DNA from 3 places in the Enterococcus sp. LJL99 genome. Region 3 is predicted to be linked to each of the others. Evidence: a T-box and tRNA genes for the amino acid it is inferred to sense, from the RefSeq annotation. Region 3 holds a T-box; the other regions hold tRNA genes.
The links. The T-box of region 3 lies ahead of argS (arginine--tRNA ligase). A T-box ahead of a tRNA ligase gene usually reads a tRNA of that ligase, here a tRNA-Arg.

Region 1: it encodes a tRNA-Arg, which carries the amino acid that the T-box ahead of argS (arginine--tRNA ligase) is inferred to sense. The anticodon was not compared.
Region 2: it encodes a tRNA-Arg, which carries the amino acid that the T-box ahead of argS (arginine--tRNA ligase) is inferred to sense. The anticodon was not compared.

Annotation. Positions count from the first base shown of each region.
Region 1 is NZ_JBTXLT010000001.1:106,822-111,193, forward strand. Features, by position in the region: gene ACYSNW_RS00490 (DUF6440 family protein) at 1-65, opposite strand, end outside; gene ACYSNW_RS00495 (hypothetical protein) at 779-1,318, opposite strand; gene ACYSNW_RS00500 (CDP-alcohol phosphatidyltransferase family protein) at 1,530-2,072, shown strand; tRNA gene ACYSNW_RS00505 (tRNA-Arg) at 2,187-2,258, opposite strand; gene ACYSNW_RS00510 (hypothetical protein) at 2,384-2,842, opposite strand; gene ACYSNW_RS00515 (hypothetical protein) at 3,340-3,483, shown strand; gene ACYSNW_RS00520 (GNAT family N-acetyltransferase) at 3,531-4,372, opposite strand, start outside.
Region 2 is NZ_JBTXLT010000001.1:400,943-405,314, reverse strand. Features, by position in the region: gene ACYSNW_RS01995 (AbrB/MazE/SpoVT family DNA-binding domain-containing protein) at 1-1,071, shown strand, start outside; tRNA gene ACYSNW_RS01990 (tRNA-Arg) at 1,212-1,285, opposite strand; ribosomal protein L21 leader region at 1,465-1,543, shown strand; gene rplU (50S ribosomal protein L21) at 1,563-1,871, shown strand; gene ACYSNW_RS01980 (ribosomal-processing cysteine protease Prp) at 1,902-2,246, shown strand; gene rpmA (50S ribosomal protein L27) at 2,259-2,552, shown strand; gene ACYSNW_RS01970 (hypothetical protein) at 2,751-2,984, opposite strand; gene ACYSNW_RS01965 (hypothetical protein) at 3,209-3,364, shown strand; gene ACYSNW_RS01960 (lysozyme) at 3,907-4,372, shown strand, end outside.
Region 3 is NZ_JBTXLT010000012.1:108,727-113,098, reverse strand. Features, by position in the region: gene ACYSNW_RS15490 (hypothetical protein) at 1-26, shown strand, start outside; gene ACYSNW_RS15485 (HD domain-containing protein) at 100-603, opposite strand; gene argS (arginine--tRNA ligase) at 812-2,503, opposite strand; T-box leader at 2,645-2,843, opposite strand; gene tsaD (tRNA (adenosine(37)-N6)-threonylcarbamoyltransferase complex transferase subunit TsaD) at 2,920-3,945, opposite strand; gene rimI (ribosomal protein S18-alanine N-acetyltransferase) at 3,955-4,372, opposite strand, start outside.

The DNA of each region.
Region 1 (4,372 bases), on a different contig from region 3:
AGAACTGTCCCATGGCCAATCATTTTTTTCTCACCCAAAATAAAGCGTGGTTCTTTTTTACTCATTTTTTTCTCCTTTTATTAGTAACTTCCAACTAAATTTCTAAAAATTTCCACGAATAGCGCTATAGTTGTTAATCACTTCTTATTCAATTAAATAAAAAACTTTTCTTTTACATAATAAAGTTCTTTCCATAATTATAACAATCTATGAGAGAAAAAAGACAAAAATTACTTAAACAGTCAATTTATCTCCCTAGTTGGCTAATTATTTATTTTAGGATAAATTAGGTCAGTTGCAGATCCCCCCCTAGTGACGGTATATATAAGCGAAACTAGTCTATTTCTTATCTTTCTTGTATAACAGACATTATTGTTTCACAATAATAGTTAAATTTACATGTTTTCTTCATAATAAATTGGTATTTACCAATTATACTGTTTATAGCCAAGAGAATAATTTGGGAAGTTTATTCTCTTGCTTTCTTAGACTATTACTAAAGTCATTCCTCTATGTTATGTTCTAGTATCCATTCCTAGCATAAAAAATGGTCTAAGAAAAAATGATAATTAGTGCACATAGTTTTAAAAAAAGGAAAATAAAATGTCGTTGATTATAGATTTTTTTTACTAATTATCATAAAAGCTGACAACCTTTTGGTTGTCAGTTTTTTTCTATAAAAAAAGACAACTAGACGATTAAACAAAAGTGCTTTTTACTTTTGCCTCACTCAAGTTGTCTATTTTAACTCCATAGATACATTCTTTGACCTAAACGATTAATTCGTTCGCTCAAATACTTTCTTTTCTGGTAACACATAGTGTGATGGATCTTCTCCATCCGCAATCAATGCTTCTTTAAAATCCTCAATACTTAGATCTAGTTTTCTGGAAAGATCAAACACACTGTGCAACACATCATGAAAATACATAGAATTTCCTTGCTCAAAATATGCTTTATATTCCTTAGAAGTATTGCCATTCCCCGTTTCAGCCTGATATTTTTTCGCTTCCTCTAGGTATTCATTAAAATGAACATTCGTATAATCTACAAAATGATTAAAAATATTAATCGCTAATGATAAATCCTTATACCACGTAGTATAATTCTTTTTAGCTAAACCACCTTTTGCTTCAATTAATTGAAAATGGTCATCTCTTAAATATTGAGTAATCAACATTTCATTGTTTAAAGCAATTCCCGTATAAGAAATATCGTCAAACCTAAACTGCTTCAAGTCCTCCAATTCTGCAAGTAAACTTTCTGGAGTAAAATTACGATTTTCCATACTTTTATAAACTTTTTTTTGTTGAAACATTTCAGTATCCTCCAATAATTACGTTTTAGTATCTCTATTATAAATTAACACTGCTAATAAGGGAAAAGATACACCAGCTTCCAGAGATTTTTTTCAAATAATACTAACAGTTCAGCCTTTCCCTAGCTTCTAAAGCTATAAATTAACCTTTATCTATGTAATAATGTAAATGATAAATTTTACTGAAAAATCATTAGGGAGGGGCTTATTGATGAAACATATACCTAATTTTCTATCTGTTCTTAGAATCTTTCTTTCAATAACTTTATTAATGATTTCAGAATCAGAACCTCTGTGGTTTATTATTTATTTTATTTGTGGTCTAACTGATATGTTGGATGGGTGGATTGCAAGACGATTCAACCATACTAGTAAATTAGGCTCAACACTTGATAGCATAGGTGATTTCATATTTGTTGTGGTAGTATTAGTAAAATTTCTATTAACTCAACCCTTTACTTCTCTAATGATAATTGTTATTTGTCTGCTCTTCTTTATAAAATCAATATCAATAATCTACGGCTGGATAAAATTTAAATCCATACCATTACTACATACACTAGCAAACAAACTTGCAGGTTTTGCTGTTTTTCTATTCGTCCCCTTCTATCTTGTTTCTAATAATGTACAGCCATATCTAGTTCTACTCTTATCTGGAATAACTCTATTTTCATCATTGGAAGAATTGGCTTTACTGATTACCTCAAAGGAATTGAAGCTAGATATTAAAAGTATTTTTAAGTGTAATAAATAAGAGTCAATCAAAATTTCTTTTTTTCTCTATAAATGTAGCAAATCTTGGGAGTTTATATAAGACAAAAAAATCGAAATACTTGATAAACAGAGGATTCCGACGTAATTTTTATAACACCCCTGACCAGAATTGAACTGATAATTGACCCTTAGGAGGGGTCTGTTATATCCATTTAACTACAGGGGCATGTGATTTTTTATTAGAACTTAAAAATACAATTCATTATTCAAAATCAAACAATACGCATTCTATTCTAAAAGTCTTTTGTAATTGTGTCAATATAAAAATATAAGAAGTTTATTATTTATCAATTACTTTTTTAGCGCAATTTTTTCTGGTGCCTGTGGTAAATACATCACAGATACTTCTGTACCAGGTACAATAGATGGAAGGTCCGAATAAGAAATCACTTCTCTAGTCACTGATGTAAGCACCATTCCATTTGCTTTATAAGAAATTGTAAATTCAAGTTCGGGTTGATGATTGATTTGTGGCCCAGTATCCTTAGTCAAAACAATCATACCTACTGTTTCAATTCCTTGTTTCCTAATCTTAGGCTTAGAAGAACTATTGAAAAATTGCTCGCCTATCAAACTACCAAAAAGTAAAAACATTCCTATAAACATAATAACAAATAAATACTTCATATTTGTCCACTGGCTCATATCTTGAGCAAACGTATATGCCATAAATGCAAAGCCACCTAAAATAACAACATAACCTAAAATTTTTGTACATTTAACTATTTTCTTCTTTTTTTCTCCAATCATTTCTATACAACCAACAAAATAATTGTATCAAAAAAACATTCATATAGACAATTAAAATTTATATTATATGATTTTATTTTAAAAAAAGAATAAAATAAAAGATATAAAATTTGATTTATTAGTCAAAAAAGGCGCTATTCACAAATATTGTTTGTCAATTTTGTGAATAGGCACCTTAACCATATTTATGCAATTATTTTTTACTATCAAAAATTTAGTTTACTTCTTATTTTTTCTACCTTTTAACGTTTTTAGTAAATAAACACTACCAACGATTACTGCTAAAGTTTTACCGATATGATTATTTCTAGCTACTTTTTTCTTGTTTGTTTTTTTCATCTTAATTTCCTTCTTTCTTATTTTTATCGCTTTCTATACTTTCATTGTATTTATTTATTGCTTATAATACAAACAATTAAACTTGAAGCAAAATAGTCGAAAAATAGGTGCAAGGATGTTACCATTAAATTAAGTAAAATTGAAAAGGGGGAGCTTCCATGGCTGAGAAATCAAAAGAAAAAGTATTTGCTGAACGTCAAGATAATTACAAACAGAAAAAAGAAACGATTTTCAAAAAAGCTTTAAAAGAACATGAGGAACGGTCAACAGAAGAAACTAAAGCAGATGAAAAAACTGACTAATATAAAATAGGCGAAGATCGAAAAAATCGATTACTTCGCTTATTTTTTTAGAAATAATCTTCTAATATAGGTTTTCCTTCTGGTAAACGATTAGATAATGCTAGAATGGTTCCCTTTTCCCCTGATACTTCTTCAAAAAAGTGAAGTTCACTTCCTGTTCGATACCCCATAAATAACTGAGTGAATTTTTGAATAGAGCCACGAATAAGTCTCTCATCATCAAGGTCATTTGATTGCTCGTTTGCTCGTTCTATTTTCCCTTCACCTTTTTGATTGATTTTCAATGACCATAAACCGTCATTCCAATCGCCATAACTATCTTCTATTTCCAAATAATACTGTTCTTCCATCCCGACTTTGAATGGATAATTATTTAAAAATGTTTGTATTTCAACGATTCTTCCCATCATAAATGGCTTAACTTGCATATCGATCAAAGGAGCAGGCATTAGAAAACTCAAATTCTCTCCATCAAATCCTTTGTTATACGAAAATTCTTTAGAAGAGCCATTATGTGAACCAATAAATCTAACAAGAGCTTGAAAAGCATTCTTAGTCAGATAACCGAAATCATTAATTTCAAAACACTCCCACGCAGAAGTATAAACCAGATATCCTTCTGGCTTTCTGTTTGCGTTTAAATATACCGCAAATTTATATTTTTCCTGCATTCCATAAACATAATCTAACCACCATTCTTCTCGAATCAAGCCTCCTCGTTGATTTGATTCTATTTTAGAATATAAAGCTTCAATAATCGGACGTGCTTCTTCCCAATTCACGCGGCGAATCGAACCTTCAACTTTTTTGACATCTGGCCAATTTTCTGCTTTAATTCGATAATTGATTTGTTCAAATAATTGCTCAAATCCATATTTTCGATAGAACG
Region 2 (4,372 bases), on a different contig from region 3:
GCGAATAAAACAGCGGGAAGCCAAACGCTATCCTTACGTTGGTTCTTGATTCCAACGGCAATTGTCAGTTTGTTATTTTTTGTTTATCTTCTTATTAAAAATCAACATCAGATTACTTTAGTAGGGGAAGTCTCGATTGCTAATATGGTTTTATCAATTGGTTTATTGAGTGGTGTGTTTAGTTTTATTTTGGCTTTTGTGAAGGGAAAGAAAAATGAGATTGTCTCAAAATCGAAGGATATTAGTTGGCGGAATTTTCCAGCTATTTTGATTTCCTTTATTATTATTTCCCTATTAGGCACTTTGATTTTCTTCAAATTATTAGGCTTAGTTTTTATAGGTGCTTCGTTTGACCGCTATACAGCAACGTTATTGTTTTTTATTTTTTCAGCGGTTATCAATTATTTTATGATTTACTCTGCAATCTCTGTGACTTCGGATAAATTAATCAGTATTTTGATTGTAGTTATTTTGGGCGGCGTTTTGTTTGCAATGTTCACAAATCGAGACTATCAATGGTGGCAGTTTAATTTCAGTTTTTTAGGAACGATTGAAGCAAAAAATAGATGGCAATTCAATTTAACCTTGATTTTTTCAGCATTATTGATGGTTGCCTTGATTGATTGCTTATTCGTCGATTTACAACGAGCAATGCCAGAAAATAAACGCTTGATTATCTTGCGTATTTTATTGACTTTAACTGCTTTAGATTTAGGGGCAGTCGGACTGTTTCCTTATACTGAAACGGGTCCTTTCCAAGGGGTTCATAATCATGTTGCGGAATATCTTGTTTATTTGATTATCATTTTAATTGTAGGAATCAAATGGTTACTGCCTAATATAACAAAAGAGTTTATGTCGATTTCCTATTTAATTGTGATTATGTTAGTGGGTATTGTTGTTTTGTTTATGGGCGTGGGTTATCTTTCATTAACAGCGTTTGAGTTGTTTTCATTTATGTTGGCATTTAGCTGGATTATTTTACTACTACAAACCTTGCAAAAAATGGCACAAGAAATCAACAATACGTATTATGTAAAAATTAAAAATGTGAAAGAGGAAGAAGAGTAATTGTATAGCCTCCTTTGTTCTGTTCATTCTTGCAAAAGTAAGGCTGTCAAAAAGCGGAAGGCAACAATGATTTTCAGAAAATAGCTACAACAAAAAAAGAACAACCTGAGCAAAATCAAGGTTGTTCTTTTAACTATTTATACGCCAAGAGAGATTCGAACTCCCGACCGCTCGCTTAGAAGGCGAGTGCTCTATCCAGCTGAGCTATTGGCGCATGCTTAACACGACAAAATTTATTATAATGAACATAGAAACTAAAGTCAATCAAAAAATAGAAATAACAGCATTTTTTTTTGAAATACTTTGAAATACAATCTAAAAGAACAAAATCTACAGTTTTAATTGACTAGAGAGGTCTTTTTTGATATAGTATTAATGTTGTAATTGTGGACTCCACAGCTACAACCGCACAGAACAAGCGTTAAGTATAACGAGTAAGTTATCACTTGTGATGGCGAGTCTAAGTCTAGAAGAAGGAGGTGCTGTATAGCATGTACGCAATTATCAAAACTGGTGGTAAACAAGTAAAAGTTGAGGTAGGTCAAGCAATTTACGTTGAAAAATTAGACGTAGAAGCTGGACAAAAAGTTGTGTTTGACGAAGTTATCTTAGTAGGTGGCGAATCTACAAAAGTAGGTGCTCCAACTGTTGCAGGTGCGACTGTCGAAGGTACTGTTGAAAAACACGGTAAACAAAAGAAAGTGGTAACTTTCAAATATAAACCTAAAAAACACACTCACCGCAAACAAGGTCACCGTCAACCATATACAAAAGTTGTCATTGAAGCAATCAACGCATAATTTTAGGTTCTCAAGAAAGAAGGCCTACAAATGATCGAAGGTTCTTTTAATCGAAATGACGCTGGTCAGCTTATTTCATTTGAGATAACAGGCCATGCCGAAGCAGGTCCTTACGGTAGTGATATCGTATGTGCAGCTGTGTCTGCATTGGCGATTAGTGCTGTAAATGGTATCGACGCTTTAGCCGGTTTCGAACCGATTGTAGAGACGAATGAAACAGAAGGTGGTTACCTTTATGTTGAAATGCTCTCTTCACTAAACCAAGAACAAAAAAATATTGCTCAAATTTTATTGGAAAACCTTTTGTTAGGTCTACAAGCGATTGAGCAAGATAATTCAGAATTTATTCGAATTAAAACGATAACTAAAAAATAGGAGGTGCAGACCATGTTACTAAATATGAATTTACAATTATTTGCCCATAAAAAAGGTGGAGGTTCTACTTCCAACGGACGTGATTCAGAATCTAAACGTCTAGGTGCTAAACGCGCTGATGGACAAACTGTTACTGGTGGATCAATTTTATACCGTCAACGCGGAACTAAAATTTACCCAGGAGCAAACGTAGGTATTGGTGGCGACGACACTTTATTTGCTAAAGTTGATGGCGTTGTACGTTTCGAACGTAAAGGCCGCGATAAAAAGCAAGTGTCTGTTTACCCAGTAGCTCAAGAAGCTTAATAACTTTCAGCTCTATCCCTTGTGTAGTAAGGGGTAGAGCTTTTTTATTTGGATAAACAGACAATTGAATACCATCTTGAATGCCTTCCGCTTAGAAATTAGCAAATTTAGCTAGTTTTTCGGCAGCGGCATTCTTTTGTTTACTATTCAAAAAGTCTAACTTTTTGGGGTCACTACAAAATACGAATGGCTTACTAGTTATTTTACTTCTTTGTAATTTCCTTTTCTCTTAACGTGATAACAAGATGGACAAGTAACAATTTTTTTATCAGGAAATTGATTTCTTGCTATGCTCAAAGCATCTTCAGAGCCTCCTTCAAATCCGATTAACGTTCGTTCAGTAACAGATGGCAGTTCTTCACAGTCCATAGAGTGGACAACATATTCGCCACCTTTATTGGGTTTATCCGATAGATAATAAAAATCACTCATGAGTATCCCTCCTTTTGCTTGAGTATAATACAATCAAGTTTAATATCTGAGGTTAAAATATTATTTATTAGATTATTAAGGTTCTCTAATGATTTAGGTTTTTTTTAGTAAATAAAACACAAAAAACAATTATAATTAACTAGTTGAAACGTTGATATAATTGCGTTTTCGAGAGTTTGGTACGCAATACAGTACTCTAATTACTACAAAAGAAGTGAGAAAATATGAATAAACGTTGTAGAAATTACTATCCTAACCTAGCAATTAAAGACATAAGTAAATTTCGTGGAATGGATCCAGTTATTGAAGCGGAATACACATTTAAAGAACAGGGAGTAGAAACACTTATCAATTTTAAAGACGAATACCTTATCATGTGAGGGCGTAGAATTGAGCTGTCCTCTACACCATGTCATTCCTGTGGTTCATCTGTCCGTTGTGTGGCCAAAGAAAAGGCATACTACACTTTAAAGACGGTTGGGGTTGTGTGAAGTGTCATGATCTAGTCTATAGCAGTCAGCAAGACACGAAAACGGACTTCTGGACGTGGTACAACAAGGCTATCGCTATTGCACGACAGATAGATAAAGAGTTTTGGGTAGATGGCTTTACGTTCATGAGAGAGAGCTGCTATCTGTTTCCTAGCAAGCCTAAAAATATGAAGTGGAGTAAGTACGAACAACTGAAGACGAAGTTTGATGATTATGTGATGAAAGGGAACATGATTAATTACAAACTGTTGAAAAAGTATTTGTAATACACTTAGACTAAACATATTATGATGCATTTAAAAAAGATCAGACATTAGCTGGTCTATTTTTTATAGGAGTAAACTGACAGGAAGTTGACAGTTTTAAACTATTTTTTTTAGCTATACTAACGTTGTAAGATCTTACAAAATGATAAAGAAGGAGGTAAAAAAATGGCAAAAACAATTGGAGAAGTAAGAAATTTTCTTGATAGTCTTGTTGGTAAAATTACTGTTGATAAATCCAGTAGCGCATTAAATGGACAATGTGTGAGTTTAATCAAAAACCTACTTGAATTTTTGGGAGCGCCTAATCCATATGCTGCGCGAGGAAATGCCAAAGATATTCCGAGTACCTACGTTTCTCAAGGGATTGCGAAAACTGGTTCTGGTACGCTTAACATAGCTGTTAACAGATATGATGGCGGAGGATACGGGCATGTTTGGGTTAAGATTGGATCTGATAGTTGGCAAGCTAACTACGCTGGATTGGCAACAAAAAAGAATGTTGGGGAAGTGGCTATTACTGACATTTTAAATTTAGATCAGTGGATTTCTGGTGGTGGTGGTTCATCAACATCAGGAGGAAAAGCTACTACTTTAGGATCTAAGGGTGAGGCATTGATTAAAAAATTTGAAT
Region 3 (4,372 bases):
TGCAAAGAAGAAAAATTTCAGTATAGAAACGCATAAAAAAACGTAAGCAAGAGTAGCGTCTCATTTGCTTACGTTTCATTTTTATTCAATTCTTAGGAATTAAACCGATTGTTCACGGCCAAAATATTGTTTCCACTTTGTTTTTAAGTTTTGAGTCATTGGTTCTGAAGCTTCTTTAATCGCACAATATTTGTCTACCATTGTAACGATATAGCTTTCTTTATATTTCGGCGGGGCAATCGTTGCTCCCCACATATGTTTAAGAATAATATCACGCTCTAAATCAGAAAGCTCTGTTAATTTTTCTGCATTTTTCACGGCAATTCTTGGGTGCATATAGGCATGCGAGCCTTCATCAAACTTGGTTGTACGCCAATCATAGTAAAATAAGTCATGTAATAAACCTGCACGAGCGGTTGCTCTAGCATCGCCGTTCCATTTTTTGGCTAATTTATAACTATGGTAGGAAACACTGATTGAATGTTCTAAACGAGTTGAATGAACATGCTGTGTATAATCACCTAAGCGTTGTACTTCTTCGGTTGCTAGTAAATCTTCTACATACGACATATATTCTTGATCTTCACGCCATTTTTCAGTCATTAATTCTGGTTCCACCTTTTCTTTAAGCGACATCTACGATAACTTGATGAAAGTATAGCACCTTTAATTTAGAATTACTATGTTTTTAGAATTACGTAAAGAAAGTTTAATAATTGCTTTATAACTCACTGGCAATTGTCATAATAACGTAATCTTTACGACTAAAATAGTTTAACTAAAAGTAAGAACGGAAAACGAATCATTCTGATTACATTTCATTCGGAGCATGTAACCCAAGAAGTCTTAGGTCTTCTTTTAGGTTTGTTGCTACAGAATAAACTAAAGCTAAACGAGCTTCTTTTTGCTCATCATCTAAAAGAATTTTGACATGCGCATAATACTTATTAAACGCTTGCGCTAATTGAATCGCATGTTTAGCAATCACTGATGGTTCATATTTTTCAGCTGCTTGTACCACTGTTTCAGGGAATTTTTGGATTAATTTGATGACTTCCCAACTATCTTTGTCATTCAACGCATAAGCTTTTGTTTTATCTGGAACAAAATCAGCTTTTCTCAAAATACTCATTGCACGCGCATGTGTATACTGAACATACGGACCAGTTTCACCTTCAAAACGAACGACTTCTTCTAACACAAAATCAAAATTATTCAAACGATCGTTTTTCAAATCATGGAAAATAACCGCGCCAATCCCAACTTGTTTCGCAACGGTTTCACGATCCGCTAAATCAGGATTTTTTTCGGTAATTTGATTACTTGCTAGCTGAACCGCTTCATTAAGCACTTCTTCTAATAAAACGATTTTCCCTTTACGAGTCGATAATTTTTTCCCGCCTTGTGTAATCAAGCCAAATGGAACATGTGTCATATCATCTGACCAATCAAAGCCCATTTCTTTTAAAACAGCTTTTAATTGTTTGAAGTGATTTGATTGCTCATTCCCTACAACATATAATGCTTTAGCAAAATTATACGTACGTTTACGATAAAGAGCTGCTGCTAAATCACGAGTGATATATAATGTTGCACCATCTGATTTTTTGATTAAGGCTGGATTTAAATCGTAAGCAGATAAATCAACGATTTCTGCCCCATCATTTTCTTGCAACAGATGTTTTTCCTCAAGCATCGTTACAATTTCATCCATCTTATCGTTGTAGAAGGCTTCACCATTATAAGAATCAAATGATACTTCTAACATAGAATAAATTTTATCGAATTCTTTTAATGACTCTGTACGGAACCATTGCCATAAATCGTAGGCTTCTTGATCCCCTTCTTCTAATTTTTTAAACCACGCACGTGCTTCATCTTCCAACTCTGGTTGCGTTTCAGCTTCTTCATGGAATTGAACATATAATCGCAATAATTCATTGATTGGTGCATTTTTAACCGCTTCTTCAGAACCCCATTTTTTATAGGCAACAATTAGTTTCCCAAATTGCGTCCCCCAATCGCCTAAATGATTGATTCGAACAGGTGCGTAACCAATTTTTTCTAAAATAAACGCAATTGAGTTTCCAATAACTGTAGAACGTAAGTGTCCCATTGAAATTGGTTTTGCAATATTAGGTGAAGACATATCAATCGGCACTTCACCATTTTCACCAATTGAGCTATCGCCATAATGATTTTGTTCTTTCAAAACTTGACCAATAACCGCTTGGCTAACTGCTGCTTTATTCATGAAAAAGTTCAAATAAGGACCAACGACTTCGATTTTTTCAAAGTCTTTGCGATCAATTTTTTCTGCTAAATCAGCAGCAATTTGTTGTGGTGCTTTACGATAGACTTTCGCTAAAGAGAAAGCGGGAAAAGCTACATCTCCATGATCAACCGATTTTGGATTTTCTAGTAACTGAAAGACTTCTTCTAGTGTTAAATCATCTTTCACTACTTCATAAATGGCTTTTGTTACGATTTCTTTGTTGTTCACGTGGTTTCCTCCTAGAATATTTAAATAGAACTGAATCAATGATTAGTTATCAATTTTCAATAAATTGTTTTTTCTTTGGCTTAATAGTATCAGAATGGAACAAATAATAGGACAAAATAAAAGTCTCTGATGTCAATAAACATCAGAGACGAGATTTCCCGCGGTACCACTCTATTTGCCCAGAAAAAATGGGCCCACTTTATCTGATAACGGCAGATAACCGTCTGCTAATGCAAATTCTCTTAAGTGCGTTTCCTAAGTTTCGTCATTTTCGGCTTTCACCTTCCCGAAATCGCTTGGCTGACTAAAAACGAAGTACTCTCTTTTTCATCAAATCAGTATGAAACTGGGTTTATTATAGCAAATTTTTTAGTAACTGCCTAGTGATACTAAGAATATTTAACGATTTTTATTCCTTAAAAGGTCAAACTAGGATTGGCATTTAGCGTGTAATCGGCAACGTGTTGTTGTTCTACTTCCATAAAAGCAGCACTACCAATCATCGCTGCATTATCACCACAAAGATTTAATGGTGGAACGATAAATGTGATTTCTGGTAGTTCTTTCGCTAATGCTTCCTTCAAAGTCGTTCTTAATCCTTGGTTAGCTGCAACCCCTCCCGCTAAAATCAGTTGTTTGACGGGATACTCTTTACATGCGCGAATTGTTTTCGTGACTAACACTTCAATAACACTAGCTTGGAAACTGGCAGCTAAATCTTCAACAGACAGTGTTTCTCCTCTTTGTTCCGCATTATGAACTAAATTGATAAAGGAACTTTTCAACCCACTAAAACTAAAATCATAATTATCTTCTTTCAGCATTGCTCGCGGAAAATGGTAGGTATCCTGCCCTTGATGAGCGAGTTGATCAATTTCTTTCCCACTTGGATAAGAAAGTCCTAAGACACGCCCTACTTTATCGTAAGCTTCTCCAGCAGCATCATCTCTCGTTTCACCAATAATTTCAAACGAACCTGATTCTTTTAGGTACACTAACTCGGTGTGTCCGCCACTTACAAGCAACGCTAGTAAAGGAAACTTTAAAGGTTCGACAAAATTTGCCGCATAGATATGTCCTGCCATATGATTGACGGGAATCAACGGTAAGTCATTGGCCCAAGCAAACGCTTTGGCAGCAGAAATTCCAATCAACAACGCGCCAACTAAACCTGGTCCATAAGTCACTGCAACAGCACTTAAATCAGTCGTTGTTACATTTGCTTGTTCTAATGCTTCCTCAATACATAACGTGATTTCTTCTACGTGATGCCGACTTGCAACTTCAGGGACCACACCACCAAAGCGACGATGACTTTTGACTTGAGAAGCCACAATATTAGAACAAATTTTATTGCCATCTTCCACTACAGCAACACTGGTTTCATCACAGCTACTTTCGATTGCTAGGATCAATTTTCGTTCCTTTTTAAAAAAAGACATAAACTGGTTTCACTTCCTTAATTTTAAACACATAATTAGTGCATCTTCTTTTGGATGCGAATAATAATTTTTACGTATGGCTATTTCTTCAAACCCTTGTTTTTGATACAATTTTTGTGCCACTCTATTCGAGCAGCGAACCTCTAAGAATAATTGTTGAATTTCTTTTTGTTTTAACGATTCGCTGAGTTCTTTTATTAGTTGTTTGCCATAGCCTTGGGATTGAAATACTTGCTTTATAGCCACATGCGTTATTTCGGCTTCATCTAAAATAAGATGACAACTAACAAAACCCACATACTGATTTTCTTTCATTATTATAAGGTAATGACTATATTCAAGTTTTAAATCCGCTAAAAATTGCTCTTTTGACCAAGGTGAACCATCTTTATAAGCATTTTGACAAAGTTCCCATAAAATTAACGGT